DNA from 2 places in the Achromobacter sp. 1014246743 genome. Region 2 is predicted to be linked to the other one. Evidence: riboswitches for the same ligand, from Rfam matches in the RefSeq annotation. Region 2 holds a riboswitch; the other holds the start of a gene.
The links. A riboswitch is a leader RNA that binds a small molecule or an ion and turns the genes downstream of it on or off. The one in region 2 is predicted to bind glycine.

Region 1: another riboswitch for glycine. It lies ahead of AC6LJ2_RS15520 (D-amino acid dehydrogenase); the one in region 2 lies ahead of gcvT (glycine cleavage system aminomethyltransferase GcvT).

The regions. Positions count from the first base shown of each region.
Region 1 covers NZ_JCBANA010000033.1:39,787-54,302, forward strand. Annotated here, with positions in the region: gene AC6LJ2_RS15495 (ABC transporter permease) at 1-34, opposite strand, end outside; gene AC6LJ2_RS15500 (ABC transporter permease subunit) at 40-993, opposite strand; gene AC6LJ2_RS15505 (ABC transporter substrate-binding protein) at 1,057-2,718, opposite strand; gene AC6LJ2_RS15510 (Zn-dependent hydrolase) at 3,032-4,309, opposite strand; gene ampC (class C beta-lactamase) at 4,431-5,639, opposite strand; glycine riboswitch at 5,774-5,864, shown strand; glycine riboswitch at 5,866-5,956, shown strand; gene AC6LJ2_RS15520 (D-amino acid dehydrogenase) at 6,001-7,230, shown strand; gene AC6LJ2_RS15525 (sulfite exporter TauE/SafE family protein) at 7,234-7,977, opposite strand; gene AC6LJ2_RS15530 (SUKH-4 family immunity protein) at 8,152-8,739, opposite strand; gene AC6LJ2_RS15535 (PhzF family phenazine biosynthesis protein) at 8,753-9,541, opposite strand; gene AC6LJ2_RS15540 (alpha/beta fold hydrolase) at 9,763-10,578, shown strand; gene pdxR (MocR-like pyridoxine biosynthesis transcription factor PdxR) at 10,579-12,135, opposite strand; gene AC6LJ2_RS15550 (M24 family metallopeptidase) at 12,288-13,988, shown strand; gene AC6LJ2_RS15555 (nucleoside deaminase) at 14,031-14,516, opposite strand, start outside.
Region 2 covers NZ_JCBANA010000027.1:52,272-66,787, forward strand. Annotated here, with positions in the region: gene AC6LJ2_RS13470 (DUF945 family protein) at 1-952, shown strand, start outside; gene gcvP (aminomethyl-transferring glycine dehydrogenase) at 1,150-4,023, opposite strand; gene gcvH (glycine cleavage system protein GcvH) at 4,121-4,498, opposite strand; gene gcvT (glycine cleavage system aminomethyltransferase GcvT) at 4,595-5,695, opposite strand; glycine riboswitch at 5,782-5,904, opposite strand; glycine riboswitch at 5,938-6,033, opposite strand; gene AC6LJ2_RS13490 (ZIP family metal transporter) at 6,121-7,014, opposite strand; gene AC6LJ2_RS13495 (superoxide dismutase) at 7,040-7,654, opposite strand; gene AC6LJ2_RS13500 (aminoacetone oxidase family FAD-binding enzyme) at 7,892-9,094, opposite strand; gene AC6LJ2_RS13505 (arginine/lysine/ornithine decarboxylase) at 9,113-11,374, opposite strand; gene AC6LJ2_RS13510 (hypothetical protein) at 11,606-12,058, opposite strand; gene AC6LJ2_RS13515 (GNAT family N-acetyltransferase) at 12,172-12,696, shown strand; gene AC6LJ2_RS13520 (GGDEF domain-containing protein) at 12,709-13,944, opposite strand; gene AC6LJ2_RS13525 (VOC family protein) at 14,084-14,516, shown strand, end outside.

The DNA.
Region 1 (14,516 bases), on a different contig from region 2:
TCCCGGGGGAACCGCTTGCAAGGGAAATGGCCATGTTTCTCAGCTCCTTTCGATGCGCGGATCGAACAGGCCTTGCAGAATGTCGACCGCCAGGTTCAGGACCACGAAGAACAGCGCCAGCACCAGGATCGTGCCCTGCAACAAGGGAAGGTCCCGTTGGAATATGGCGGCATTGAGCAGAAAGCCCGTGCCCGGCCACGAAAACACCGTCTCGATCAGGATGGATCCGCCCAGCAGATACCCAAGCTGCAGGCCCATCACGGCAAGCGCCGTCGGCGCGCAATTCTTGACCACATGCAGGAACACCCCCAGCTCCGTCAGGCCGCGCGCACGCAGGCCCACCACGAATTCCTGCGCCAGGGTTTCGGCGACCAGGGCGCGCACGGTGCGCGCGATGATGCCCATCGGAATGACGGACATGGTCACCGCAGGCAGGATCATGTGACGCAGATGGGCCCAATCGGCCGTCCACTCGCCCGAGCCGCCGGGCCCCGCACCGGTCGGCGGCAACCATGCCAGTTGCGCCGAGAACACGATGACCAGCACCATGCCCAGCCAGTAGTGCGGCACGCTGACGCCTATCACCGAGACGAACGAGGCAATGCGATCCAGCAAGGAATTGCGGTGATAGCCGCCGACAAACCCCAGGAATGCGCCCACGACGAAGCCCAGCATCGTCGCCACGCAGGCCAGGCGCAGCGTATTGCCCACGGCGTTGAACACTTCGGCCGCCACGGGTCGGCCGGAGGCGATCGAGGTGCCCAGGTCTCCGTGCAGCGCGCGCCACAGCCAGCCCGCGAACTGCTCGGGCAAGGGTCGGTCGAAGCCGTACAGCTGCATCAACTGCCGCTGCAGGTCGGCCGACGCGTCGGGCGGCAGGATGGACACCAGCGGATCGCCTGGCGCCAGGTGAATCAACAGGAAACAGAGCAGCGCGACCCCCGCCATGATGGGCAGGGCATACAGCACGCGCCGAAGTAGGTAGAACAGCATAGGCGGCACCCGCTCAGTGCGCCGAATGCCCTCCTCGCGGAGCGGCATCCGGCGCGTTCCAGGTCAGTCCATGGACATCGTGGCGATATCGATGAACCAGCTCTTGGGCTGGACGACGCCCTTGACCTTCGGCGAAATCGCGCGCGGGCCCACATCGTGAGCGATCCACACGAATGGCGCTTCTTCGACCACCCGCGCGTGCAGCCTGGCCAACGCCGCATCGCGTTCGGCCGGCACGAAGGTCGTGCGCGCGTCCTTGATCAGCCCGTCGATCTCGGCGTTGCCGAAGTAGCCCCAATTGTTGGAGGTGGGCGGAAAGGTCTTGGTGCTGACAAACCGCACGATGGCGAAGAACGGGTCCATGGCCGCGAAGCTGACGTTGATCGCATCGCTGCCGTTGGCGGATGGATCCTTCGCGCCCTTGCGCCAGTTGGTGAACAAGGTGTTCCACTCCACCACGTCGAAGCTCACGTCGAAATAGCAGTCCTTCAGGTTCTGCTGCACGAACTCGTTCATGGGCAACGGCTGCATCTGGCCGGAGCCCGAGGCCGATGTCTGCACCTTCACCTTGACGGGCCTGGCCTTGGAATAGCCGGCGTCGGCCATCAACTTGCGGGCCGCGTCCGGGTCATACTTGATGTCGAACTTGGGATTTCCCCACCAGGGATGGCCCGGGGGCACCGTGCCCTTGGGCTCTGCCATCATGCCGCCCAGCAATTGCTTGAGCTCGCCCCGGTTCACGCACAGGTTGGCGGCCTGGCGCACGCGCGGGTCCAGCCACGGCGAGCCCTCCTTGAACGACAGCTGCCATGGCCATACATGCGGCTGTTCATTGGAGTAGATGATGAACCCGCGGCTCTTGATTGCCTCGAAGGCGTCGGAAGCCGGCGCCTCGATCCAGTCCACCTGCCCCGACATCAGTGCGGCCGTGCGCGAATTGGCCTCGGGCAACGGCAACATCACCACGCGGTCGATCTTGGGCCGCCGCTTCTCGTCCCAGTACAGATCGTTCTTGACCACTTCCAGGCGCTCACGCGGCACGAACTTCGACATCTTGAATGGCCCCGTTCCCGAAGCGTCCGCGGCAAACGCCGCCCACGCCTTTTGCGACCGCTCGGCCGGGTCAGTCACCGACGCCGGCACCTCGGCCAGCTTCTTGTTCCATTGGGCCGGCGACGCCATGAACAGATTGGCCAGGTTGATGGGCAGGAAGGAATCGGGCTCGGACGTGGTCAGCTCCACCGTCAGGTCGTCGATCTTGCGCGCCGACACCAGCGTAGGCATGCGCGACGCCGTGACGCCGACCTGGCTGGGATCGAACTGCGGCGCCTGCTTGTCCAGTACCTTGCCCACGTTCCACACCACGGCGTCGGCATTGAAGGCTGACCCATCGTGGAACGTCACGCCCGGACGCAGCTTGAAGACCCACTTGGTCTTGTCCGCGGCATCCACGTCCCAGGACACGGCCAGGTCGGCGATCAGCACGCTGGGGCCGTCCTTCCTGGACAGGTCCCATTGCGTCAATCCGTCGTACATCGGAATGCCGGTAAAGCGGTTGCCCTCGAAACCCTGGTCGGGCTGGCCCAGGGTGCGGGGAATGTCGCCTGCGGTCATGCCGATGCGCAGGACTTTTTCGGCGTGGGCTGCGCGGGGTGCGATCCCGACGACACCCGCCAGGGCCAGGGCGGCGATCAGGACGTTGCTGCGGATACTTCGCGTCTGCATTGTGATTCTCCGAAGTCTTGAGGGGCATGAAGCCGTCATGAGGAACCAGCACCGGGCCCGCCCCGCGCAGGCCTGTCAGGCAGGTGCACAGTGCTGGTACACAATTTTTGTACAAGCAACTTCCATGCCATTGATCGCAGATTTGACGAAGTACAGGGGTAAATACGGAGTCCGCGCGGAAAATCCGCCCCCCGCGGGCAATATCGAGACGCCAGCCATCCGCCCGCACGAAGACGAGCCAGCGGCCACGGGTGAGCCGCGCCGGGGCAGGCACCAAGGCGGCGCAGCGCGCCCGCTCTTGGTGCGCCGGGCGTTACGCCGCCACGCCCGCCTGCGCCAGCATGGCGCGCAGCAGGACGTTGCATCCTGCTTCCAGGTGATCGGGGCGCGCGTCTTCGATCTCGTTATGGCTGATGCCGTCCTTGCAGGGCACGAAGATCATCGCCGCCGGGGCCACCCGCGCCATGTATACGGCGTCGTGTCCCGCGCCGCTGACCACCTCCATGGCCGACAAGGACAAGTCCCTTGCGCCATCCCGCACCGCCTGGACCAGCGGCTGCGCAAACGGCTGCGGCGCGAAGTACACCACCTGCTCCACGTGCGCCGACACGCCGCCGCGCCGGGCCGCGGCGTCCACCGCGGCGCGCAAGGCAACGTCCATCGCCGACAGCGTCGCGTCATCGGCGGCGCGCAGGTCCACCGAGAGACTCACGCGGCCCGGAATGACATTGCGGGAATTCGGGAACACGTCCATCCAGCCTACGGTGCCACGCGCGTTCGGGGCGTGCGCCAGCGCAATGTCGTTGACCGCGCGCACCAGGTCCGATGCCGCCAGCAGCGCATCGCGCCGCAACGGCATGGGCGTCGGACCGGCATGCGCTTCCACGCCGGTCAGCACCACGTCGTACCAGCGCTGGCCCAGCGCCGCCGTGACCACGCCGATCACGGTGTCTGCGGCCTCCAGCACCGGCCCCTGTTCGATATGCGCCTCGAAATAGGCGCCCACGCCATCGCGCACCGCCGGGGGAACGGCCGCTGCGCCGGCATAGCCGATCGCGGTCAAGGCGTCACGCACGCTGACGCCGTCGCGGTCACGCTGCCCCAGCGCATGGTCCAGCGTAAAGGCGCCGGCGTACACGCCCGAGCCCATCATGACCGGCACGAAGCGCGATCCCTCTTCGTTCGTCCACACCACCAGTTCCAGCGGCGCCTCGGTCTGGACACCGGCGTCGTTCAGCGTGCGCAGCACTTCCAGGCCCGCCAGCACGCCGTAGTTGCCGTCGAACTTGCCGCCGGTGGGCTGGGTATCGATATGGCTGCCCGTCATGACGGCGGGCAAGGCATTGTTGCGGCCCGGACGGCGCGCGAAGATGTTGCCGATGGCGTCCACGCGCAGCTCGCACCCCGCCTGGCGCGCCCAGTCCGAAAACAGGTCGCGGCCCTGGCGGTCCAGGTCGGTCAGGGCCAGCCGGCAGACCCCGCCCTTGTCGGTCGCGCCGATACGGGCCAGATCCATCAACGACTGCCACAAGCGCGCACCGTCCACGCGCAGATCAGCCAGGGAATCGAAGGCAGTAGAGGCAAGGGTCATGCAAGCTCCTGATACGCGAAGGGGACGTCGCCACGCCGCGCGGGCGGGCGGAGGATCGGCCATCGAAAAATAATGGCTGGTGTACCAGGCGCTGCAAATACACAATCGCGCTGAATCAGGCTCACTGTACAGGCGCGTTCGGGCTATCTGTATAGGTCAGAATCCGCAACGCCAACCGCACGCGGGCCTCGTTGGGATAGTTGCGGTTGGCCAGGATCACGATGCCCAGCTTGCGCGACGGCACGAAGGCCACGTAGGCGCCAAAGCCGTTGGTGGCGCCGGTCTTGTTGATCCACACCGCCTCCTGCGGCGCGCTCGGCGGCTGCACGGCCTGCACGGGCAGGGTTTCGAACGCCACCTTGGCCGAGTTGCCGGCCACCAGGTCATCCACCGATACCGGGTAGCGGTACTGCTCCCAGATCAGGTCCTGCGTCATCGCGCCCAGCTGGTAGTAGCCGGTATGCGTGGCCGCGATGGCGCGCTGGATGGCGGCATCCGCGGGCGCCACGCCCAGGTTCACCTCGACGAAGCGGATCATGTCGCGGGCGGTCGATTTCACGCCATAGGCCTCGTCCGCCAGCACGCCCGGATTCAACCGCACCGCCGCGTTCTGCTTGTTGTAGCCCCAGGCGTAGTCCGGCATTTTTTCAGGCGGTACGTTCACATAGGTGCTGCGCAGCCCCAGCTTGGGAAACAGGCCCTGCTCCAGCGCCGCCACGTAGGGCTGGCCCAGGCTGCGCGCCGCCACCACGCCCAGCATGCCGATGCTGGGATTGGCGTAGGTGCGGTGCGTGCCGGGCGCGTACTGCGGCGTCCAGGCCTTCAGGTAGGCCATCAACTGGGCCATGTCCTGCACGGCGTCCGGCACCTGCAAGGGAAAGCCCCCGGCCGTGTGCGTGGCCAGGTTGATCAGCGTGGTCTTGGCAAAGTCGGTGCCTTGCAGTTCGGGCACGTACCGGGCGGGGCTGTCGCCCAACGACAGTTTGCCCGAGGCCTCTGCATAGCCCGCCAGCGTCACGGTGAAGGTCTTGCTGATCGAGCCCAGCTCCAACAGCGTGTCGGGCGATACCGGCTTGCGCGGTGCGCGCGAGGCATCGCCGTAGTTGAAAAAGCGCTGCTCGCCGTTGCGGGTGACGGCGATCGCCATGCCGGGGATGTCGTACTGGCGCATGACCTCGGCCACGGCAGCGTTGATCGCCTCGTCAGCGGCCCGCGCCGACACGGCCGCGGACACCGCTGCCGCGGGCTGCCCCGCCGCCAGGGCGGGTCCGGCGCCTGCGGCCAAGGCCAGCAGCCCCATCGAAGCACGGAGTTTTTCTCTCAGGCGCATGCCATTCTTCCTGTCGTGTCATACCGGCTGGCGCCGGCCAAATGGCCGCCCAGTGTAGGACGAATTTGACGCATCCTGGTACTAACCCTAAGTCTCGTCCGACCGAAATTTTGGCTATCCTGCTCCGGTCGATTCAAAACCCCGCAGAAGAGACTCGCCCCCGTGGCGGGCGCCGACGGAGCAACCGCCCCGGAAACTCTCAGGCAACAGGACTGCGCGGTGTAGACAATCTGGAGAGAGGCGCCAGGCGCGCCCACCGAAGGGGATCCCGCGGCGCTCGCCGCCCGGGTGAAGCTCTCAGGTACCAAGACAGATGGGGTGCTGCTGCCGGTTGGCCGCAGCCACGCTATCTGGAGCCACCATGCCCCGCATCGCCATCATCGGCGCCGGTATCACCGGCGTCACGTCTGCGTACGCCTTGAGCAAACTGGGTTACGACGTCACGGTCTACGACCGCCAGCGCTATCCCGCCATGGAAACGTCCTATGCCAACGGCGGCCAGCTGTCCGCCAGCAACGCCGAAGTCTGGAACAGCGCCGCCACCGTCATGAAGGGCCTGCGCTGGCTGGGGCGGCGCAATGCGCCGCTGCTGCTCAACCCGCGCTTCAGCTGGCACAAGTATTCGTGGCTGGCCCAGTTCATGGGACAGATCCGCAATTACCGCCAGAACACCATCGCCACCACCCGGCTGGCCATCGAGGCGCGCCAGCACCTGTACGCCATGGCCGAGGAAGAAGGCATCGACTTCGACCTGGAACGGCGCGGCATCCTGCACATCTACCACGACGCCGCCAGCTTCGAGACCGCACGCCGCGCCAACGCGCTGCTGCGCGAAGGCGGACTGGAACGCCACGCGGTCACGCCCGACGAAGCACGCGCCATCGAGCCCGCGCTGCAAACGGCCTGCCACGGCGGCTTCTACACGCCGTCCGATGCCACCGGCGACATCCACAAATTCACCAGCGGCCTGGCCCGTGCCTGCGCGCGCCGCGGCGTGCGCTTCGAGCAGGACGCCGACATCCGCGCCATCAGCCGCGACGGCCTGCCCTACGTCTTGGACATTGCCCGCGAAGGCGGCACGCAACACGAACAGCACGAGGCCAGCGCCATCGTCATCTGCGCCGGCGCCGCCAGCCGCCAGTTCGCGCGCCAGCTGGGCGACTCGCTGAACATCTACCCGGTCAAGGGCTATTCCATCAGCGTGCACCTGGACGAGCCCGACAGCCGCGCTGCCGCCCCCACCGTCAGCCTGCTCGATGAAGCCGCCAAGATCGTCACCAGCCGCCTGGGCGACCGCTTCCGCGTGGCCGGCACGGCGGAATTCAACGGCTTCAACATGGACATCCGCGCCGAGCGCATCCAGCCGCTGGTGGACTGGACCCGCAAGCACTTCCCCGGCGTACGCACGTCACGCGTGGTGCCCTGGTGCGGCCTGCGCCCCATGACCCCCAACATGATGCCGCGCGTTGGCCCGGGCAAGCGGCCCGGCGTGTTCTACAACACCGGGCACGGGCATTTGGGGTGGACGCTGTCGGCAGCGACGGCGCAGATGCTGGCGGCGAGTGTGCGGGACGGGGTGTCGCTGGCGTAGCGCCTACCGCGCCAGCAACTGCGGCACCGAAGACGCCAGCAACGTCAGCCCCGAACACGTCAGCAGGCCCAGTACCGTGCGCCGGAACGTCACTTCGGAAATGCCGATGTACAGGCGGGTGCCCAGCAGCGTGGGGATCAGCATGGCCGGCGCCACCACCGCGAACATGGGCGCCATGTCGCGGGTGACGATGCCGGTGGCCAGGTAGGTGGCCATCGTCACCGACAGCATCGCCAGGTTGAAGTTCTGGATCACGGCGCGCTGGGTGTCCTTGTTGAAGCCGCGCAGCGTGCACCACAGCGTGGGCACGCTGCCCGCGAAACCGCCGATGCCGCCCAGCACGCCGCCGACCATGCCCACGGCGCCATCGCCCAGGCGGTTGCCGCCGATGCGCGGCAGCCGCTGCGACATCAGCATGACCGGGCACCACAAGGCCAGCAAGGCGCCCAGCACCGCCTTGAACCAGTCCATGTCCAGGTGCGGCAGCACCAGCACGCCCAGCGGAATGCCGGCCAGGCCGCCCGCCAGGAAGGGCCACAGCAGTGGCCAGTCAAAGCCCCGGCGCACCGAAAACACGGCCAGCAGTTGCCCGGTCAAGGCGCCGAAGACGGCCAGAGCGGCGGCCAGGCGCGGGTCCAGCACCCAGGCCCAGAACGACATGGCCACCATGCCGAACGCAAAGCCCGACAGGCCCTGCACGAAGCCCGCCACCGCCGCGCCGATCGCCACCACCCATACCGCGTCCATGCCTGCTGTCTCCTTGATTCCGGGGCCGGTTGCGGCCTCTTGATGTCATGACCGGGGATTCTAGGCAGGTGCGGCGGACCGGGCTATTTGAAGTGCTGATGAGGGAATAGGTTTTCGATGATGGCGCGCCGAAGCCTCGCGCGCGCCGTCGCACCCGATCCGCAAGCGTTCCGGCTAGCCTTGCAGGACCTCGTAGAAGCTTTCGGCCTCGCCCCGGTCGCCCAGCACGGTGGTCAGTCGGTCGAGCACGGCATCGCGGTAGGCCGGCTTGATGTCCCAGTCGTCGTCGCGCAGGTCTTCGTCCGCGTCCAGGTAGATCTCGCCCACGGCGGCCAGGGCGGCGGCCAGGGTCCAGAGGTCGGGCGCGATGTCATCGGGTGCCCATGTGCCGGTGCCGTGCATCGCATACAGGATGCGGCCGCTGCCCGTGTCCAGAATGAAGGGGTCGGCGTTCAGGTCGGCGATGACCAGCCAGTGGTCCTGCCAGGCCGGCACCCGTTGGCCGTTCGAGGCATCCCAGCGGTAGCCGGCCTGCAGATCCCACAGGCGGCTGAGCGCGGGAAAGCACACATTGGTTTCGGACAGCGTGACGCCGACCGGGCCGATGTGCGCGTGATAAGTCTCGCCCAACGGGCCGATGCGGGCATAGAAATCGGCCAGCGCGTCGGGCAGCGGGATGTCGCCGCGCCATTCGTCGCGGCCTTGCGGGCGAAGTTCACCGAAACGGGCAAAGCGGTCCCGCAACGCGTCGATGTCGATCATGCTGGCCCTTGGGTCAAAGGTAGATCGTGCCACGCAGGTACAGCGCCGCCTGGCCGCTGATGATGACGCGGCCGTTGCCGGGCAGTTCGCATTGCAGCTGCCCCTTGCGCGCCCCGCCCTGCTCGGCCGTCAGCGTCGTCTTGCCCAGGCGCTCGGCCCAGTACGGCGTGAGCGAGGTGTGGGCCGAGCCGGTGACGGGGTCTTCGTTGACGCCCACGCGCGGGCCGAACCAGCGCGACACGAAGTCGTAGCGCGTGGACGGCGCCGTGACCGCCACGCCGCGCACGTCGAACGCGGCCAGCGCCGAGAAATCAGGCTTCAGGCCGTCGATCAGGGTTTCATCGTCGATGACCAGCAGGTAGTCGTCGGTGCGGTACAGCGCCCGCGCGTCCTTCAAGCCCAGCGCTTGCAGCAGCGCGGCCGGGATGGCCTCGGCCACCGGTTGCTTGACGGGGAAATCCATCGCCAGCGCCTTGCCGGCGCGGCGCACTTGCAATTCGCCACTGCGGGTCGAAAAGCGCAGCAGGTCGTCCTGGACGCCCAACTGTTCGAACAGCACCCAGGCCGTCGCCAGCGTGGCGTGGCCGCACAGGTCGACCTCGACCGCGGGCGTGAACCAGCGCAACTCGTAGACATCGCCCTGGCGCACGAAGTAGGCGGTTTCCGACAGGTTGTTTTCTTCGGCAATGCGCTGCAACGTCGCGTCAGGCAGCCACGCGTCCAGCGGCACCACCGCGGCGGGGTTGCCGCCGAAGGGAGCGGCAGTGAAGGCGTCTACTTGGTAAAGGTCGAGCTGGGGCATGGGAAATTCCTGTGTCGTACGCGATGAAGCAGCCGTTATTTTGCTACAAGGCGCCGGGCGGGTGCTTGCGGCGGGTTGTCCTGGACTGCGCGTCTGGATTTTTCCAGACACTGGATTTTCGCCCGCCGACCCGATATGATGATGCTTCTTTCAAGACGCCCTCCCGGTCCGCCGGGAGGGCGTTTCTTTTGGCTTTTTCCAACCCAGAAGGAACCCTTGAAATGACCCATCTCCCCTCCTCCCGTTCGAACGTCGGCAACGACACCGCCGCGGCGAGCCTGTTGGGCTTTGTCCGCCACGGCCACGGCCCGGAACCCGTGCTGGTGCTGCACGACTGGCTGGGCGACCACGGCAACTACGCCGCGATGACGCCCTATCTGGACGGCGACGCCTGCACCTATGTGTTCGCGGACCTGCGCGGCTATGGCCTGTCGCGCCATCTGACGGGCGCCTGCTCGGTCGATGAGATCGCCGCCGATTGCCTGGCGCTGGCCAACCACCTGGGCTGGCCGCGCTTTAGCGTGCTGGGGCATTCGATGACGGGCATGGTCACGCAGCGCCTGGCGGCGAATGCGCCGGACCGCATCAAGCGGGCGATTGCCGTGTGCCCGGTGTCGGCCGCGGGCCATCGGCTGGGCCCGGACGCGTATGCGTTCTTTGCCAGCACGGCGCACGACGACGAGGCCTTTTGCCGCCTGATGCAATACGTGACCGGCGGCCTGGGCCGCGGCTGGGTGCAGGCCAAGCTGCGGCGGCATCGCGCGTCGGTGGCGCCCGCTTGCCGCATTCCCTACCTGGACATGCTGGTCCACACGGATTTCGTGGACGAGGTACGCGGGCTGACGACGCCGTACCTGGTGATCGTGGGCGACAAGGACCCGGGGCTGGACGAAGCCGCCATGCGGCAGACGTTCCTGGCGTGGCATCCGAACGCCCAACTGCGGGTGATGCCGAACTGCGGCCATTACCCGATGCAGGAATGCCCGCCGGCGTTTGCGGCGCTGATCGAGGCGTTCCTGGCGGACAAGGCCATCTGATCAGGCGCCGGCCCCACGCAGCAGCGCCCCCACCTGTTCCAGTTCGGCCTCGCTACGTGCGCTGTAGCCGATGACCACGCCGGGCGGCATTGTCACGCGCAGGCAGAAGTCGGCTACCGACTGGATGCCGATGCCGCGTGCCTGTGCACGGCGCAGCAGGTCCGCCAGGTCCCTGCCGGGCGGCAGCCACCACACCAGGTGAAAGCCCGCCTGCTCGCCGCTGACCCGCAGCGGCGACGAGCCTGCGGCCAGTTGCAGCAGCCGCAGCAGCTGGTCGCGCCGGGCCGCGTAGACGGGCCGTACACGGCGCACGTGGCGGGCGAAGCTGCCGTCTTCCAGGAAGTTGGCCAGCGTCATCTGTTCGATGATGCTGTTGGACCGCCCCGTGGTGTGGCGCGTCCGCGTGAACGCCGCCACCAGCGGCCGCGGCAGCACCGCATAGCCGATGCGCAGCGCGTTGAACAGGGTCTTGTTGAAGCTGCCGCAGTGGATCACGCGGTCGGCGCTGTCCAGGCTTTTCAGGGCGGCCAGCGGGGCGCTGTCGTAGTTGAATTCGCTGTCGTAGTCGTCTTCCAGGATCCAGCTGCCGGTCTGCGCGGCCCAGTCCAGCAGTTCCAGGCGGCGCGACACGGGCATGGTGACGCCGGTGGGCGACTGGTGCGCGGGCGTGACGTGCACCAGCTTGACGCCGCGCTGGCGGCGGGCGCTGGCCACCGAAAAGCCGTGCTCGTCGATCGCGATGGGCGTGATGCGGCGCGTGTACTGGCTGAACAGCGGCACGGCGTTGAGGTAGCCGGGGTCTTCCACCAGCACCTTGTCGTCCTGCGACAACAGCACGCGGGCGCTCAGATCGATGCCGTCGCGGATGCCGGTCAGCACCACCACCTGGTCGGCATCGCAGGCGATGCCGCGCGCCGCGCCCAGGTAACGCGCAATCTGCTCGCGCAGCGGCTGCCAGCCCTGCGATTCCTCGTTGGCCAGTTGCGACGGCGTGACGCGCTGGGCGCTGGCCGCCAGCCCCTTGCTCCATGCCGCCATCGGGAACAGCGAGGCGTCGGCGCTGCGGGCCGTGAAAGGCGGCTCTGAACGCGGCGGCGGTACCGGCGGCAGGCCGGTTGCCGGGCGTACCGATACGGCACGCGGTGACGGAGCGGATGCGCCAGGCGCTGCCGGCGTGGACGGGCGGCCGCCCCCTTGCGCCGCCTCGCCGGGCAAGCCATCGCGAAAGAAATTATCGGGAATGACCGCCGCCACATAGGTGCCCGACCCGACCGTGCCCGCCGTATAGCCTTCGCTGTGCAACTGATCGTAGGCAGATTCGACGGTGGACCGGGCAATGTGCCAGCGTCCGGCCAGGCTGCGGGTGGACGGCAGCCGGCTGCCCGAGGGCAGCACGCCTTTGAGGATGCGCTCGCGGATCTGGCGATAGACCCAGGTCTGCTTGGATTCCCCGGCCCGGGGCGGGTCCAGCGGCAAGTCCAGGCTGGCTTCCTGGCGCGGCACCCGCGAGGCGCTGCGGCGGGCGGCCTGCCGGGTGCCGCGTGGGGGGACGGACAACGCGTCAGGCTGGGCGGCCGAGTCGGAGCCCCGTGGCGCTTCCCGCAAAAGTGGCTTGGTCATATTCATAAAAATGGCCCTGGAGACAAAGCCATTCTATCGCTACATTGCGCTCCATGCGCCCCCCACGGGTCTATCAACGGAAACGCGCCATGACCACGCCCTCCCTGTACACCATCACCCTTGATACCGGCCACTTCACCACCGACGGCACGACGACGCTGCTGGACGCCGCGTTGGCCCAGGGGGTGCCGGTGCCCTTTTCCTGTCAGCGCGGCGAATGCGGCTCGTGCCGGGCCACGGTGGTGGACGGCCGCCACGAACGCCTGGCCCCGCCCACCGAACGCACGTACGTCACCGCCGACGATGAACTGCTGATGTGCCAGTGCCGCGCGGCGGGCGACCTGGCGCTGCGCTTTCCGCATTGGCGCGAACCGGCCCTGCAAGCGCAACGCCGCGAGGCCGTCGTCGTGTCGCGCGTGCCGCTGACCGAAGACGTGACCCAGCTGATCGTGCAGGTGCAGGGCGAAGACGCCTTCGCCTGGCAGCCCGGGCAACACGTCGAATTCCTGCTGGAAGACGGCAGCCGGCGGCCTTTTTCCATTGCCAGCCTGCCGTCGGCCGCGGGCCCGGCCCGGCTGGAATTCCAGATCCGCCGCATGCCCGGCGGCGGCTTCACCGAACGCCTGCTGCCGCGCCTGATGCCCGACGACACCCTGGCGCTGGAAGGTCCGCTGGGCGGCTGCACCTGGCCCGACGAAGGCTGGCCGGACGACATCGAACACCTGGTGCTGCTGGCCACGGGCACGGGCTATGCGGGCGTATACCCGATCCTGATGGCCGGGCTGCAAAGCCCGGCCATCAAGAGCGTGACGCTGTACTGGGGCGGCCGCTCGGCCGACGACTGCTATGCCGCGCCGATGTTGAACGCCCTGCTGGCCAAGGGCGGCTTTCAATGGCATGCGGTGGTGCCGCAAGACGACGCCGGTGCGACCCCGCAGGCCCACGCCTACGTGCAGGACAGGGCCGCGGCCGCCGACCATGACTGGGCCCGCACGGTGGTCTATGCCTGCGGCAACCCCGCCATGGTGCGCGCGGCGCGCGACCGGCTGCGCCAGGCCGGCCTGCCCGACGACCGCTTTCTGTCCGAAGCCTTCGTGCCCGCGACCGGCGCCGGCCCCGTCGTGGCGCCCGCCCCGGCCCACCCGTGGGAACGGGTCAGCCCGCGCTTCACCATGGACGGCATCCTGCGTGCGCGGCGCCGCTCGCTGACGGCCGTGCGCGAGATCGCCGCGCTGATACGGCCCGGCATGACCACGCGCGAAGCCATCACCGCGGCCGACGCGCACCTGCGCCGCATGGGCGCATCGCACAACTGGCATCCGACCTACGTGCGGTTCGGCGCCGATACGCAATCGCCCACCGTGCATCCCACCGACTTCCAGCGGCGGCTGGGCGACAAGGACATGTTCGTGGTGGACATCGGCCCGGTATGGGACGGCTATGAAGGCGACTACGGCGACACCTTCGTGGTGGGCGCGGACGCCGACCGCCAACGCTGTGCCGAGGCCGCCCGCCAGGTGTTCGCCCGCACCCGCGAGGCCTGGCTGCAGGGGTTGAGCGGCGCGGCCCTGTACGACCGCGCCGAAGACTTTGCGCGGGAACATGGCTGCGAACTGGTGCGCGAGATTCCCGGCCACCGCGTGGCGGATTTTCCGCATGCGTTGTATGGCAAGCACCAGTTGGCAGACGCCGACTTCGTGCCGGCCGATGGCATCTGGGTGCTGGAGATCCAGGTGCGCGACCGGACGCTGCCGATCGGCGCGTTCTACGAAGACGTGCTGCTGCGCTAGGCGGCCGGGTCGGTCAAGCCCGTCAGGCGGGTCAGCCCCCCATCAGGCCGACCCCGCACCCGCCGGCCGCTGGCGCGCCCGGTGCAGCGCCCCGACCTGCTCGGCCAGTTCGTCATCCGGCCCGTCCACCGGCGTGTCGGTGATGACATCGGTGATGCGCAGCGCCTTGACCCGCGGCGCGGGAAAACCCAGTTCCTGCATCCACGCGCTCAGTTGCGGGGTGGAACTGGCGTAGACGATGCGGCCCAGCCCGACCCAGCCGTGCGCGGCGGCGCACATGGCGCAGTGCTCGCCCGACGTATACACGGTGCTGGCGGCGCGCTGGGCGGGCGTCAGGTTGGCGGCGGCCCACCGGGCGATCTCGAATTCCGGATGGCGCGTGTGGTCGCCCCCGGCCACGCGGTTGCGGTCTTCGAACAGCACCTGGCCGTCGGCCGACAGCAGCAGCGAACCGAAGGGCTCGTCGCCCTGCGCCAACGCCTGCCGCGCCAATTCGACGCAGCGCGCCAGGTAGGGTTTGTCTTGTGC
Region 2 (14,516 bases):
CGCCGGCAAGCTGCTGGCGGGCAACCCGTCGTTCAGCATCGACCCGATCAGCTGGAAGACCGCCAAGGGCGAAAGCAAGCTGACGTTCTCGCTGGACCTGGCCAACCCGCCCAACGTCAAGGACCTGACGCCGCAGGAAATCATCGTCAAGGCCATCAAGCAGATCGATGCCACGCTGGTGATCTCCAAGCCGATGGTGCAAGACCTGATGGTGCAGTATGGCGTCAAGAAGGGAGGCATGGCCGCCGACAAGGCCGCCGAGGAAGCCGCCGACAACGTGCGCAGCATGTCCGGCATGGCCGAGATGTTCAACGTGGGCAAGAACGAAGGCGACAACATCGTCGGCAAGTTCCACTTTGCCGATGGCATGGGCGACCTGAACGGCAAGAAGATCCCCGCCGACGAACTGTTCTCGGGCCTGCTCAGCGCGGCCAGCATCTCGCCCAGCGTGACGGACGACGATGAAGAATCCGAACCTGCCGCGGGCGCCACCTCGGGCATGGACGGCGACGTCGCCTCGGCGTCCAGCAGCGAGACGCTGCAGGACTTCAACGTCGACATGGTCGTCAGCATGCTCGACGACATGGGCTACACCACGCGCAAGACCGACGGCGACGAAGGTCCCGTGCTGATCCTGGACGCGGGCAGCACCGGCGCCACCGACCTGCGCATGGAATTCCTGTGCAATGACTTCACCGAGAAGTGCTACGACCTGGTCGTCACCGCCACGTACGCCACCAAGAAGCCCGCCTCGCTGAAAGCCATCAACGCCTGGAACCGCGAATACCGCTGGACCCGCGCCTACCTGGACGAAAAGAACCAGGCCGTGCTGCAGATGGACATGAACGCGGAAGGCGGTATCGGCAAGGACAACCTGCAGATCCTCATCAATACGTACTTCAGCATCACCGAAGACTTTGCCAAGACCTTGACGGCCGCGCCGGCGAAGTAAGCCCTCGCGCGCAGGCTGCCCCGCCCCCCGGGCGCGGCGGCGGATACGACAAGCAAGGGGCCGCACGCACAGTGCGGCCCTTTTTGCATCCGCGCGCAGCCGCCCCGGGTGCCACCAAAGAAAAAGCCCCGGCTTGAAACAAGCGGGGGCTGCGGTCTTGCCACGCGGGCCCGCCTCGCGGCAGGCCCGTCGCACGCTTACGCGTAGGCTTCGATCGGCAGGCAGGCGCACACCAGGTTGCGGTCGCCATAGGCGTTGTCCACACGGGCCACCGGCGGCCAGTACTTGGCGTCGCGCAGGGAAGCCACCGGGTAGGCAGCCTGCTGGCGCGGGTAGTCGTGCAGCCATTCTTCGGCCAGCAGCATCTGCGCCGTGTGCGGCGCGTTCTTCAGGACGTTGTCTTCGCGATCGCGTTCGCCGCGCTCGACCTGGGCGATTTCCTCGCGGATCGAGATCATGGCGTCGATGAAGCGGTCCAGTTCGGCCACGCCTTCGGATTCGGTCGGTTCCACCATCAGCGTGCCGGCCACCGGGAAGCTCATGGTGGGGGCATGGAAGCCGTAGTCCATCAGGCGCTTGGCGATGTCTTCGGCGCTGATGCCGCTGGTTTCCTTGAGCGGACGCACGTCCAGGATGCACTCGTGCGCCACGCGGCCGTTGCGGCCCGCGTACAGCACCGGGTAGTGGTCGCGCAGGCGGGTGGCGATGTAGTTGGCGTTCAGGATGGCCACTTCGGTGGCGCGGCGCAGGCCGTCGGCGCCCATGAGCGCGATGTACACGAACGGAATCGGCAGGATGCCGGCCGACCCGAACGGGGCGGCCGAGACAGGGCCGACGTGGGCCTCGCCGGGCAGCTTGCCCTGCTCGTTGACCACGCCCGGCAGGTACGGCGCCAGGTGGGCGCGCACCGCCACGGGACCCACGCCCGGGCCGCCGCCGCCGTGCGGAATGCAGAAGGTCTTGTGCAGGTTCAGGTGCGACACGTCGGAACCGAACTTGCCCGGCTGCGCCACGCCGACCATGGCGTTCATGTTGGCGCCGTCCAGGTAGACCTGGCCGCCGGCCTGGTGCACCAGGTCGCAGATCTCGGTGACGGCTTCCTCGAACACGCCGTGCGTGGACGGGTAGGTGATCATCAGCGCGGCCAGCTTGTCGCCGACCTGTTCGATCTTGGCGCGCAGGTCGGCCAGGTCGACGTTGCCGTTGGCGTCCGAGGCCACGACCACGACTTCCATGCCGGCCAGCTGGGCCGAGGCCGGGTTGGTGCCGTGGGCCGACGACGGGATCAGGCAGATGTTGCGCTGGTGCTGGCCGTTGGCCTGGTGGTAGCCACGGATGGCCAGCAGGCCGGCGTATTCGCCTTGGGCGCCCGAGTTGGGCTGCAGGCTGATGTTGTCGTAGCCGGTGATTTCGCACAGCGCGGCCGACAGGCGGGTGATCAGCTCGTCGTAGCCCTGGCTTTGCGAGGCGGGCGCGAACGGATGGATCAGCGCGAATTCGGGCCAGGTGATGGGGATCATCTCGGCGGTGGCGTTCAGCTTCATGGTGCACGAGCCCAGCGGGATCATCGTGCGGTCCAGCGCCAGGTCCTTGTCGGCCAGCTTGCGCAGGTAGCGCAGCATGTCGGTTTCGGATTGCACGCTGGAGAACACCGGGTGCTTCAGGATGGCGCTTTCGCGGGCCACGGCGGCGGGAATGCCGCTGGCGGCCGCGGCGTCCAGCGCGTCGATGTCGAGTTCGACGTCATCGCGCTCCAGGCCGGCGGCAAACACGTTGACCAGCGCTTGCAGGTCGGCGGCGGTGACGGTTTCGTCCAGCGAGACGGCCAGGCGGGCGCCGTCGACGCGGCGCAGGTTGATGTGCTCGCACTCGGCGGCCGTCAGGATGGCCGGGGTGGCGGCGCCGGTTTCCAGCAGCAGCGTGTCGAAGAAGGTGTCGTTGGCGACCTTGATGCCCAGCTTGCCGAGTTCGGCGCGCAGGATGGCGGTGTAGCGCTGCACGCGATGGGCGATGCGGCGGATGCCGGCCGGGCCGTGCCACACGGCGTACATGCCGGCCATGACGGCCAGCAGCACTTGCGCCGTGCAGATGTTGGACGTGGCCTTTTCGCGGCGGATGTGCTGTTCGCGTGTTTGCAGCGCCAGGCGCATCGCCGGGTTGCCCTGGGCGTCCTTGGACACGCCGACCAGGCGGCCGGCCATGTTGCGCTTGAAGGCATCCTTGCAGGCCATGAAACCGGCGTGCGGGCCGCCGAAACCGAACGGCACGCCAAAGCGTTGCGCCGAACCGACGGCGATGTCGGCGCCCCATTCGCCCGGGGCGGCCAACAGCGCCAGCGCCAGCAGGTCGGTGGCGACGGCCACCACGGCGCCTTGGGCGTGGGCCGCGTCAGCCAGCTTGCGGTAGTCGGACACCGAGCCGGTGCTATGCGGGTATTGCAGCAGCACGCCGAAGCATTCCGGCAGGCCCTCGGCTTCGTCGCCGATGGCGATTTCGATGTCCAGGCCTTCGGCGCGCGTGCGCACGACTTCGATAGTCTGGGGATGCACGTGGCGCGAGATGAAGAACACCGGGCTCTGCGACTTGGCGCCGCGGCGGGCCAGCGTCATGGCTTCGGCGGCGGCGGTGCTTTCGTCCAGCAGCGAGGCGTTGGAGATGTCCAGCCCGGTCAGGTCGGCGACCATGGTCTGGTAGTTCAGCAGGGCCTCGAGGCGGCCCTGCGAGATCTCGGGCTGGTAGGGCGTGTAGGCCGTGTACCAGGCGGGATTCTCGAGAATGTTGCGCAGGACCACGTTGGGGGTCTGCGTGCCGTAGTAACCCTGGCCGATGTAGTTGCGAAAGACCTTGTTGCGGCCGGCGATCTGCTTCAGTTCGGCCAGCACGTCGGCTTCGCTGCGCGAGGGCGGCAGCGCCAGCGGGGCCTGGCTGCGGATCTTGGGCGGCACGACTTCTTCGATCAGGGCGTCCAGGCTGGCGCTGCCGATCACGGCAAGCATGGCGGCCTGGTCGGCGTCGGAGGGGCCGATGTGGCGGGGAATGAAGTCGGTGTGGGTGTCTAGGGCGCGCGACATGGAGGGATCTCGGGGTAGCAGGTGTCGTCGGGGGACGAACGGTGATGCATCTTGCGGACGGGCGCGACGCCTGGCGCCGCCGCCCGCCCGGACAGGCTTAGCCGTTGGCGACGGCTTCGTAGCCGGCAGCGTCCAGCAGCTTGTCGGCATCGGCGGCGTTGACCGGCTTGATCTTGAAGATCCAGGCCGTGAAGGCCGATTCGTTGATCAGGTTGGGGTTGCTTTCGAGTTCGTCGTTGAATGCGACGATTTCGCCGGCGACCGGGGCGTAGATGTCGGAGGCGGCCTTGACCGACTCGACCACGCCGGCGGTTTCGCCTGCGTTCAGCTTGGCGCCGACCTTGACGTCGCCGACGAAGACCAGGTCGCCCAGTTGGTCCTGGGCGGTATCGGTGATGCCGACGACAAACACGTCGCCTTCGGCTTTGACCCATTCATGGGACTGGGTGTACTTGCGATCGGTGGGCAGACTCATGGGAACTCCTGAGGGATTCGGGTAGAAGAATGGTGTTGCGCGCCTCGCGCCGGCAGCCCGCCCGCCACGGGGGGCCTGCGGCGCGAAGCTTCGAGTTTACGAGTGTTCGACGGCTTTGCCGTTACGGACAAACGGCAGTTTGCAGACCAGGGCGGGCACCCATTTGCCGCGGATGTCGACCTCGACCGTATCGCCCGCGGCCACGCCTTGCGGCAGGCGGGCAAAGCCGATCGATACGCCCAGCGTGGGCGACATGGTGCCGCTGGTGAGTTCGCCGGTGCCTTGCGCGGTGCGCACGGCCATGTGGGCGCGCATGACGCCGCGTTCCTGCAGCTTCAGGCCGACGAAGGCGGCGGGCGTGGCGAATTGTTCCAGCGCGTCGCGGCCGATGAAGCGGCGCTCGGGGTTTTTCAGGGACACCGTCCAGGTCAGCGCGGCCTCGCCGGGCTGGGTCAGTTCGTCCATGTCCTGGCCGTACAGGTTCATGCCGGCTTCCAGGCGCAGCGTGTCGCGCGCGCCCAGGCCTGCCGGGCGCACGCCCTGGGCGACCAGGTCGCGCCACAGCTGCACGACGTCGGCAGCGGGCAGCACGATTTCAAAGCCGTCTTCGCCGGTGTAGCCGGTGCGGGCCACCAGGGTGTCGTCGCCGATGCGGGCGGCCACGAACGGGGTCAGCGGTTCACTGGCGGCCTGCCAGGCCGGGCGCGCGGCCCAGACCTTGGCGCGGGCGTTGGGGCCCTGCACGGCGACCATGGCCAGGTCGCGGCGCGGCGTGATGGTGACGTCGAACTTGCCGGCCTGCTTGACGCGCTGCATCCAGGCCATGTCTTTGTCGGCGGTGCCGGCGTTGACGACCACGCGCCATTGGTCGGCGGCGAAGAAATAGACGATCAGGTCGTCGATGACGCCGCCTTGCGGGTTCAGCATGCAGGTGTAGAGCGCCTTGCCCGGCACCGTCAGCTTGGCCACGTCGTTGGCCACCAGGCGCTGCAGGTAGGCAAAGGCATCCGGGCCGGTGACGTCGGCGTTGAGCATGTGCGAGACGTCGAACATGCCGGCGTCCTGGCGCACCGCGTGGTGCTCTTCGAGTTGCGAGCCGTAGGCCAGGGGCATGTCCCAGCCGCCGAAATCGACCATGCGGGCGCCGGAGGCGATGTGTTCGTCGGCCAGCGGGGTGCGTTTGAGGGTTGCGGACATGCAGGGGACTCCGGAGCGGCAGCGGTGCCAGGGTTACGGAATGCCGCTGGCAGATGGGCAATGCGCCCCCGCACAACGGCTGAATCTTCCGCCCCTCTGTCCTTTTGCCTGAGAGTTGCCCCGCGTGGCGGGTTTGCACCTTCGGCGCCTGGGCTGCGCGCTATGTCCCTGATTGGGCAGCGGCGCCAGGTCTCTCCAGAGTGCTGTTTTGCCGCGTCCGCACGGCATAAACCGGGACAGGGCAAACATGTGCGGTATGGGATACCTGAGCGATTCCGGGCGAATTGCGCCTTCGGCGGCGGCTGCGGTTAACAGCCGCTCTCTCCCGCAACATGCGTGACAGCGCCGAAAGCATACCGCGAAACGCCGGCTTCGCCCAGCGCCGCGCGGCCTGTCACCGGCGGCCCGCAACCTGTTCGCAACGCCTAGCCCAGCGCCGTGTCCAGCAGCATCATCAGCACGAAGCCCAGCATCAGCCCGCAGGTGGCATAGACCTCGTGTCCCTTGCGATGCGATTCGGGGATGATTTCGTGGCTGATCACGAACAGCATGGCGCCCGCCGCGAATCCCAGGCCCCAGGGCAGCATGGCCGCCGACCAGCCCACCACCGCCGCGCCCAGCACGGCGCCGACCGGCTCGACCAGGCCGGACAGCATGCCCAGCGCCACCGCGAACGAGCGCTTGTAGCCGGCGGCGATCAGCGCCACGGCCACCACCAACCCTTCGGGGATGTCCTGGATGGCGATGCCGGTGGCCAGCGCGGTACCGCGCACCGGATCGTTGCCCGCGTAGCCCACGCCGATGGCCAGGCCTTCGGGCAGGTTGTGCAAGGTAATGGCGAAGACGAACAGCCAGGTACGGCGCAGCCGATGCGCCTCGATGCCTTCGCGGCCCTTGATGAAGTGTTCATGCGGCAGCAGCCGGTCCATCAGCAGCAGCGCGGCCGCGCCCAGCAGGATGGCCGCACCGACGGTCAGCCCGGCTCCCCAGGGGCCGGCGCCCTGCGATTCGGCTGCCGCGATGCCCGGCGCCACCAGCGAGAACGCGCTGGCCGCCAGCATCACGCCCGCGCCGAAGCCGAACATGCTGTCCTGCATTTTCTGGGGAATGGTGCGCGCGAAAAGAATGGGCAGCGTGCCCGCCGCGGTGGCGCCGGCGGCGACCATGCCGCCCAGCAGCGCGTCCGCCACATGGGGTGCGTGCACAGCGAGATAGACCCACAGCTGATGCAGGCCCAGGCAGGCGACCAGCACCGCCAACGTCCAGACACTGACGCTGGTGGCTGCGGGCCGGATGCGATGACGGCTGAATGTGTTCATGGACCTGCCCTCGCGCAATGCCGGATCAGCCGATGGCAGCGGCGTAGCGGCGCGCCACCTCGGGCCAATTGACGACATTGTAGAAGGCGCCGATGTATTCCGGCCGGCGGTTCTGGTACTTCAGGTAGTAGGCGTGCTCCCACACGTCCAGGCCCAGGATGGGGGTGTTGCCCTGCATCAGCGGGCTGTCCTGGTTGGCGCTGCTTTCCACCACCAGCTTGCCGGCCGGGGTGACCGACAGCCAGGCCCAGCCGCTGCCGAAGCGGGTCAGCGCTGCCTTGGTGAAGGCCTCGCGGAACGCGGCCAGGCCACCCAGTTCCGCATCGATCGCGCGGGCCAGCGCGCCATCGGGCTCACCACCGCCCTGCGGCGACATGACGGACCAGAACAGGCTGTGGTTGGCATGGCCGCCGCCGTGGTTGCGCACTGCGCCGCGGATCGCCTCGGGCAGTTGGTCCAGGCGGGCCACCAGGGCTTCGACCGGCTCGTCGGTGGCGATACCGGCGCCGTCCAGGGCCGCGTTCAGGCTGGTGACGTAGGTCTGGTGGTGCTTGCTGTAGTGGATTTCCATCGTCATGGCGTCGATATGGGGTTCGAGCGCGTCATAGGCGTAGGGCAAGGTCGGCAGGGTGTAGGCCATGGCATGTCTCCGTCAGGACGGCGCCGCCGAAAGCGGGGCCGAATCGATTATCGAAAACATAAATGATATGTATTTTTATTTGATATAACAATGGTGGCGTTGCCGAGGCTGTCATGGCGGCGGGCGATGCGGCCCGCCGGCCGCGTGGACACGGCCAGTGGCGGCCTGGCCGATCGCTGCCGTGAAACCGTCCGAGAATGAAAGCGAAGCGGCGGTCCGCGAACGCGGGCGCCGCGCCTACAGCGCCTTGCCGCAGGCCACGCCCGAGGCCCAGGCCCACTGGAAGTTGTAGCCGCCCAGCCAGCCGGTGACGTCCACGGCTTCGCCGATGAAGTACAGCCCGGGGGTGGTCTTGGCCTGCATGGACTTCTGGTCCAGCCCGCGGGTGTCGACGCCGCCGCGCATGACTTCGGCCTTCTTGTAGCCGGCGGTGCCGCTGGGCACCAGCGTCCATTGGTGGATGTCCTGCGCCAGCGCGCGCAGGGTCTTGTCGGGGGCATCGGCCAGGCGCAGCGCCGCCAGGCCGGGCTTGCCGCCCTGCTCGGCCAGGTGCAGCCAGCGGTCGGCCAGGCGCTTGGGCCACAGGCCGGCCAGCACGGTATGCAATTGCTGGCGGTTGCCGGACTTGGACGCCAGCAGCTCGTCGGCCAGGTCGCGCCCCGGCGCCAGGTCGATGACGATGGGTTCGCCCGGCTTCCAGAAACTGGAGATCTGCAGAATCGCCGGGCCCGACAGGCCTCGGTGCGTGAACAGCAGGTCTTCGAGGAATTCGCCGCGGGTCTTGCCCTGCCCGGTGTGCAGGTTGACTTCCAGCGCCACGCCGGACAGCTCCGCCAACGGTTGCCATTGGGCCGCGTCGAAGGTCAGCGGCACCAGCGCGGGGCGCGGCTCGACCACCTTCAGGCCGAACTGGCGCGCCAGCTTCAGGCCGAAATCGGTAGCGCCCAGCTGCGGGATCGCCATGCCGCCGGTGGCCACCACCAGCTTGGCGGCCCGGATGGGGCCCTGGCTGGTGCGCAGTTCGAAGCCGGCCTCGCCATGGGCCACCTCGGCCACCTGGCAGCCCATGCGCCACTTCACGCCGCCCGCGTCACATTCGGCGCGCAGCATCTCGATGATGGATTCGCTGGAATCGTCGCAGAACAGCTGGCCACGATGCTTTTCGTGCCAGGCGATGTGGTGGCGCTTGAGCAGCGCCAGGAAGTCCTGCGGCGTGTAGCCCGACAGGGCCGACCGGCAGAAGTGCGGATTGTCGGACAGGAAATTGGCCGGGCCCGCCCCGATGTTGGTGAAGTTGCAGCGGCCTCCGCCGGAGATGCGGATCTTTTCGGCCAGGCGCTCGGCATGGTCGACCAGCACCACCCGCAAGCCACGCTGGCCGGCAACCGCTGCACACATCATGCCAGCGGCGCCGGCGCCGAGAACGGCAACATCGAACATCGGAACAGTCGGCCCGTATCAGTCTTCGATCAGGCAGTCGACGTAGTAACGCTTTTCGCCGTCCGGACCCACTTCATCGGCCAGGCCGTGGATGTAGGTTTCGAAGCCCGGGAAGCGCTCGTTGAACTCGCGCGCGAACTGCAGGTACTGGACGATGGTGCGGTTGAAGCGTTCGCCCGGAATCAGCAGCGGGATGCCCGGGGGGTACGGCGTCAGCAGCACGCCCGTGACGCGGCCTTCGAGCTGGTCGATGTCCACACGCTCGACCTCGCGGTGCGCCATGCGGGCAAAGGCGTCGGACGGTTTCAGCGCCGGCACCATGTCGCTCAGGTACATCTCGGTGGTCAGGCGGGCGACGTCGCGCGCACGGTAGGCCTCGTGGATTTCCTGGCACAGATCGCGCAGGCCCATGCGCTCGTAGCGGCGATGGTCTTTGCAGAAGTCCGGCAGGATGCGCCACAGCGGCTGGTTGCGGTCGTAGTCGTCCTTGAACTGCTGCAAGGCGGTCAGCAGCGTGTTCCAGCGGCCCTTGGTGATGCCGATGGTGAACAGGATGAAGAACGAGTACAGGCCGGTCTTTTCGACCACCACGCCGTGCTCGGTCAGGTACTTGGAGACGAGCGCGGCGGGGATGCCGGTTTCGCCGAAGCTGCCCGACATGTCCAGCCCCGGCGTGATGACCGTGGCCTTGATCGGGTCCAGCATGTTGAAGCCTTCGGCCATTTCGCCGAAGCCGTGCCAGTGGTCGTTGGCTTCGAGAATCCACTCGTCGCGGTTGCCGATGCCTTCGGACACCAGGCGGTTCGGCCCCCAGACCTTGAACCACCAGTCGTTCTTGCCGAATTCGGATTCCACCTTGCGCATGGCGCGGCGGAAGTCCAGCGCTTCGCGAATGCTTTCCTCGACCAGCGCGGTGCCGCCCGGGGGTTCCATCATGGCCGCGGCCACGTCGCACGACGCGATGATCGCGTACTGCGGCGAGGTGGACGTGTGCATCAGGTAGGCTTCGTTGAAGACGTTGCGGTCCAGCTTGCGGGTTTCGGACTCCTGCACGATGATCTGCGAGGCCTGCGAAATGCCGGCCAGCAGCTTGTGCGTCGAGTGGGTGGCGAACACCATCGCGTCCTGGCTGCGCGGGCGGTCCTGGCCGATGGCGTGCATGTCCTTGTAGAACTCGTGGAACGCAGCGTGCGGCAGCCAGGCTTCATCGAAGTGCAGCGTGTCGACGTAGCTGCCCAGCTGCTCTTTGATCATTTCCACGTTGTAGATGACGCCGTCGTAGGTGCTCTGCGTCAGCGTCAGGATGCGCGGGTTCTTGTTCACCGCTTCGCGCGCGAAGGGGTTGGCCTCGATCTTCTTGCGGATGTTGTCCGGGTGGAATTCTTCCAGCGGGATCGGGCCGATGATGCCCAGGTGGTTGCGCGTGGGGCGCAGGAACACCGGGATCGCGCCCGTCATCGTGATGGCGTGCAGGATCGACTTGTGGCAGTTGCGGTCCACGACGACCACGTCGCCCGCGGCCACGTTGGCATGCCACACCACCTTGTTCGAGGTGGACGTGCCGTTGGTCACGAAATAGCAGTGGTCGGCGTGGAAGATGCGCGCGGCGTTCAGTTCCGATTCGGCGATCGGGCCGGTGTGGTCCAGCAGCTGGCCCAGTTCGTCCACGGCGTTGCAGACGTCGGCGCGCAGCATGTTCTCGCCAAAGAACTGGTGGAACATCCGGCCCACCGGGCTCTTCAGGAATGCCACGCCGCCCGAGTGCCCGGGGCAGTGCCACGAATAGGAGCCGTCCTGCGCGTACTTGACCAGCTCGCGAAAGAACGGCGGCGGCAGGCTGTCCACGTAGCTGCGCGCTTCGCGGATGATGTGCCGCGCCACGAATTCGGGGGTGTCCTCGAACATGTGGATGAAGCCGTGCAGCTCGCGCAGGATGTCGTTCGGGATGTGTTCCGAGGTGCGCGTTTCGCCGTACAGGTAGATGGGGATGTCGGCGTTGCGGAAACGCAGTTCGCCGATGAACATGCGCAGGTTCTTGATCGCGCTGGCCACGTCCTCGGGCGAATCCACGTCGAATTCCTCATCGTCGATCGACAGGATGAAGGCGCTGGCGCGGCTTTGCTGCTGGGCGAACGAACTCAGGTCGCCGTAACTGGTCACCCCGATCACCTCGACGCCCTCGGCCTCGATCGCTTCAGACAAGGCACGAATACCCAAACCGGACGCGTTCTCGGAACGGTAGTCCTCGTCGATGATGAAAATAGGGAAGCGGAATTTCATGCAGGCGCTCCTGGGGCAAGCGAAACGGACCGGTGTGGCGGACGCGAGTGTACTTCTAGTGAAAAACCGTCTGATGACAGGCGGCGCGAAGGTCCCGCCAGGTGGGCGGGAATGGCCGAATTGTAGGGCGGTTTTTCCCCAGGCCCTATGGTTTTCCCGAAGATGGCCGCACACGGGCCCCGACGGGGCCCGCGACAGGCCCGTCCCCGGGCCCGCCCAAGGCGGCACTGCTTAGCGGATGGTGCGCGCTTCGCCCGCCCGCAGCGCGGCGGTGAAGGCATCGAAGTACGGCGGAATGGCCTCGGCGTCACCGTAGCGGATGCGCCGCTCGACCTTGGCGATGGCGCCGAAGCAGATCTCGGCATCGGGCTCGCCACACACCAGCACGACCGGGTCTTCGTCGTCGCAGACCTCGTACAGGCCACCATGGGCCCGGCGCGCCACTTCGTACAGATAGGCGGCCGCGCCGACGGTCTGCATGGGGGTCAGGGGCAACGAGCCGACGTGCGCGGCTTCAAGCGCCGCGTCGAGCGCGTGGATGCTGGAGGGGGAGTAGTCGAGCGTGGCCCCGGCGGATCCGGCGGCCTGGACGAAATCTTGCGCGGCGTTGGCCACGCGCGCCACGAACTCTTCCTGGACTTCGTCGCGCTTGGCGTCCTGGTTTATCTTGAGGAAACCGAACATCATTGGCTCCTTTGTGAAAACCGCAAGCGGCGTTAGGGCCATTATAGGCAACCCGGCCGCCTATACTGGCCAGTAGGCTCCCGAACCGTTCCCTATTCCCAACACTTGCCCGCATGCCCTCCAGCGCCCCACTTGTCCGACGCCTTACCCCCGCAGACGCCCTGTCCCTGCGGCAATTGCGCCTGGACGCCCTGCAGGAAACCCCCGAGGCGTTCGGATCAAGTTACGAAGAGGAACACACGCTGACATTGGACGATATCCGCGGCTGGATCGCCCCCGCGGACGACAGCGCCATGTTCGGCGTGTTCCTGCACGACGCGCTGGCCGGCATGGTGGGCGTGGCGCGGCAACGCAAGCTGAAGATGCGACACAAGGCGCATATCTGGAGCATGTATGTGGCGCCGGACTTCCGCGGCCAGGGCCTGGCCCGGCTGCTGATGCGTGCAGCCATCGACCACGCCGCCGGCATGCGTGGCGTGCGCCAGGTGCAATTGAGCGTCACCGCCAACAACGCCGCCGCCTTCAATCTGTACGCCGCGTTGGGATTCGAGGAATACGGCCACGAATGCGAGGCCCTGTGCGTCAACGGCGTGCTCTACGACGAGCTGCTGATGGCGCTGCCGCTGGCCCGCAGGTAGCGCCCTGCCCGTTCAACCCGAGCGACGGCGCGCGCCGTAGGCCCAGACCTGGTTGCGGCCGCCGTCCTTGGCCTTGTACAGCGCCTGGTCGGCCGCCTTGATGACGGCATCCGGCGCGCGCAGCGCATCGCCGCGCTCGGCCACCCCGATGCTGACCGTGACTCGCAACGGCCGCGAATTGCGCCCGCCGCGGCCGCCGCGCCGGCGCTGGCCGACCTGGTCCGCCTTGGGCCGCGCCGGCTTGTCGCGCAGGCGCATCTGGTAGGCCTCGATCGCGCGCCGCACGGTTTCCAGATGCGGCATGGCTTCGACCGCGGTCTTGCCCGGGAACACCAGCGTGAACTCTTCGCCGCCGTAGCGGTAGGCATAGCCGCCGCCCGCCACCCGGCGCAGTTGCGACGCCACCATGCGCAGCACCTGGTCCCCCACGTCGTGGCCGTGCGTGTCGTTGAAAGCCTTGAAGTGATCCACGTCCGCCATCGCCAGCGTATAGACGCGGCCCATGCGTTGCAGCCGTTCGTTGAGGGCGCGGCGTCCGGGCAGGCCGGTCAGCTCGTCGCGGAACGCCATGTGAAAGCCCTCGTGCGCCAGCGAAATCGACAGCGCGGTCAGCGCGGCCGACGCCATTACGGCCAGCTCCAGCGGATGCTGGGCGCCGCGCGGCAGGGCCCAGGCCATGCAGACAAAGCCCAGCCATTGGCCGGCCTGTTGCGGGCGGCCATAGCGCAGCAGCAGCAGGGTCAGCGTCAGGCCCGTCACCAGCAGCGCCGCCAGGGCTTGCACGGGCAGGCCCAGACGGGCCAGCATGCCTTGCACCGCCAGCGGGCCGAACCCGTCCGCCACGCCATCCTTGCCCGCCAGGGCGATGGCGGCCGCCCCCAGCGCCATCAGGCCGATGCGGGCAGCCATGTCCAGCAGCAGGCTGGAACGCTCGGCCCACAAGGCGTTGATGGTGTAGGCCAGCGACCACCACACCAGCGCCGGGGCCAGCGCCCAGGGCGCCTGGTTGGCCAAGACGGGCCACAGGGCCACCGCCCCCAACACGCTGAGCATCAGCGCCAACGTCTGCGAGCGCTGGTACATCAGGCAGATCGCCGCCCCCACCAAGGCCATGACCCAGGGCACGAAAGGCACGATCTGCGTCAATGCAGGCGGCCATTGCTGCCATAGCAGCAGCCCGCCCGCCGCGAATACCGGCAGCGCAGGATAGAACAACAGGGGCAGCCAGGGAATGTGGGGGTAACGCACGGGTAGGGCCTTGCTCACGCTTGCTGAGATGACGTCGCCAAATCGGCAAACACATATCTCTTTTTACGGTCACGGCCCGGGGTTCTTTAGCGCAGCAACGATCTGGGCGGGGCCTGCCGCGCGGGGTCGGCGTCGTGCTATGTTTTCGCGACGCTCCTTGCCGGAAAACCTCATGCGCATCCTGGTCAATATCGACGTTCCCGATCTGGAACAAGCCATCGCCTTCTACCGGGACGCCTTCGGGCTGGTGCTGCACCGACGCCTGGGCCCCCAGGCCGCCGAGATGCTGGGCGCCTCGGCCCCCCTCTACCTGCTGGAAAAGGCGGCCGGCACGCCGGCCGCAGGCAGCGTGCGCCAGCCGCGCGACTACGACCGCCACTGGACGCCGGTGCACCTGGACGTGGTGGTCGACGATGTCGACGGCGCGGTGCAACGGGCGGTGACGGCGGGCGCACGGCTGGAAGACGCCGCCGTCTCGCATGCATGGGGCCGCATTGCCCACCTGAGCGATCCGTTCGGCCACGGCATCTGCATCCTGCAGTTCCTGGGCCGCGGCTACGACGCGCTGACGA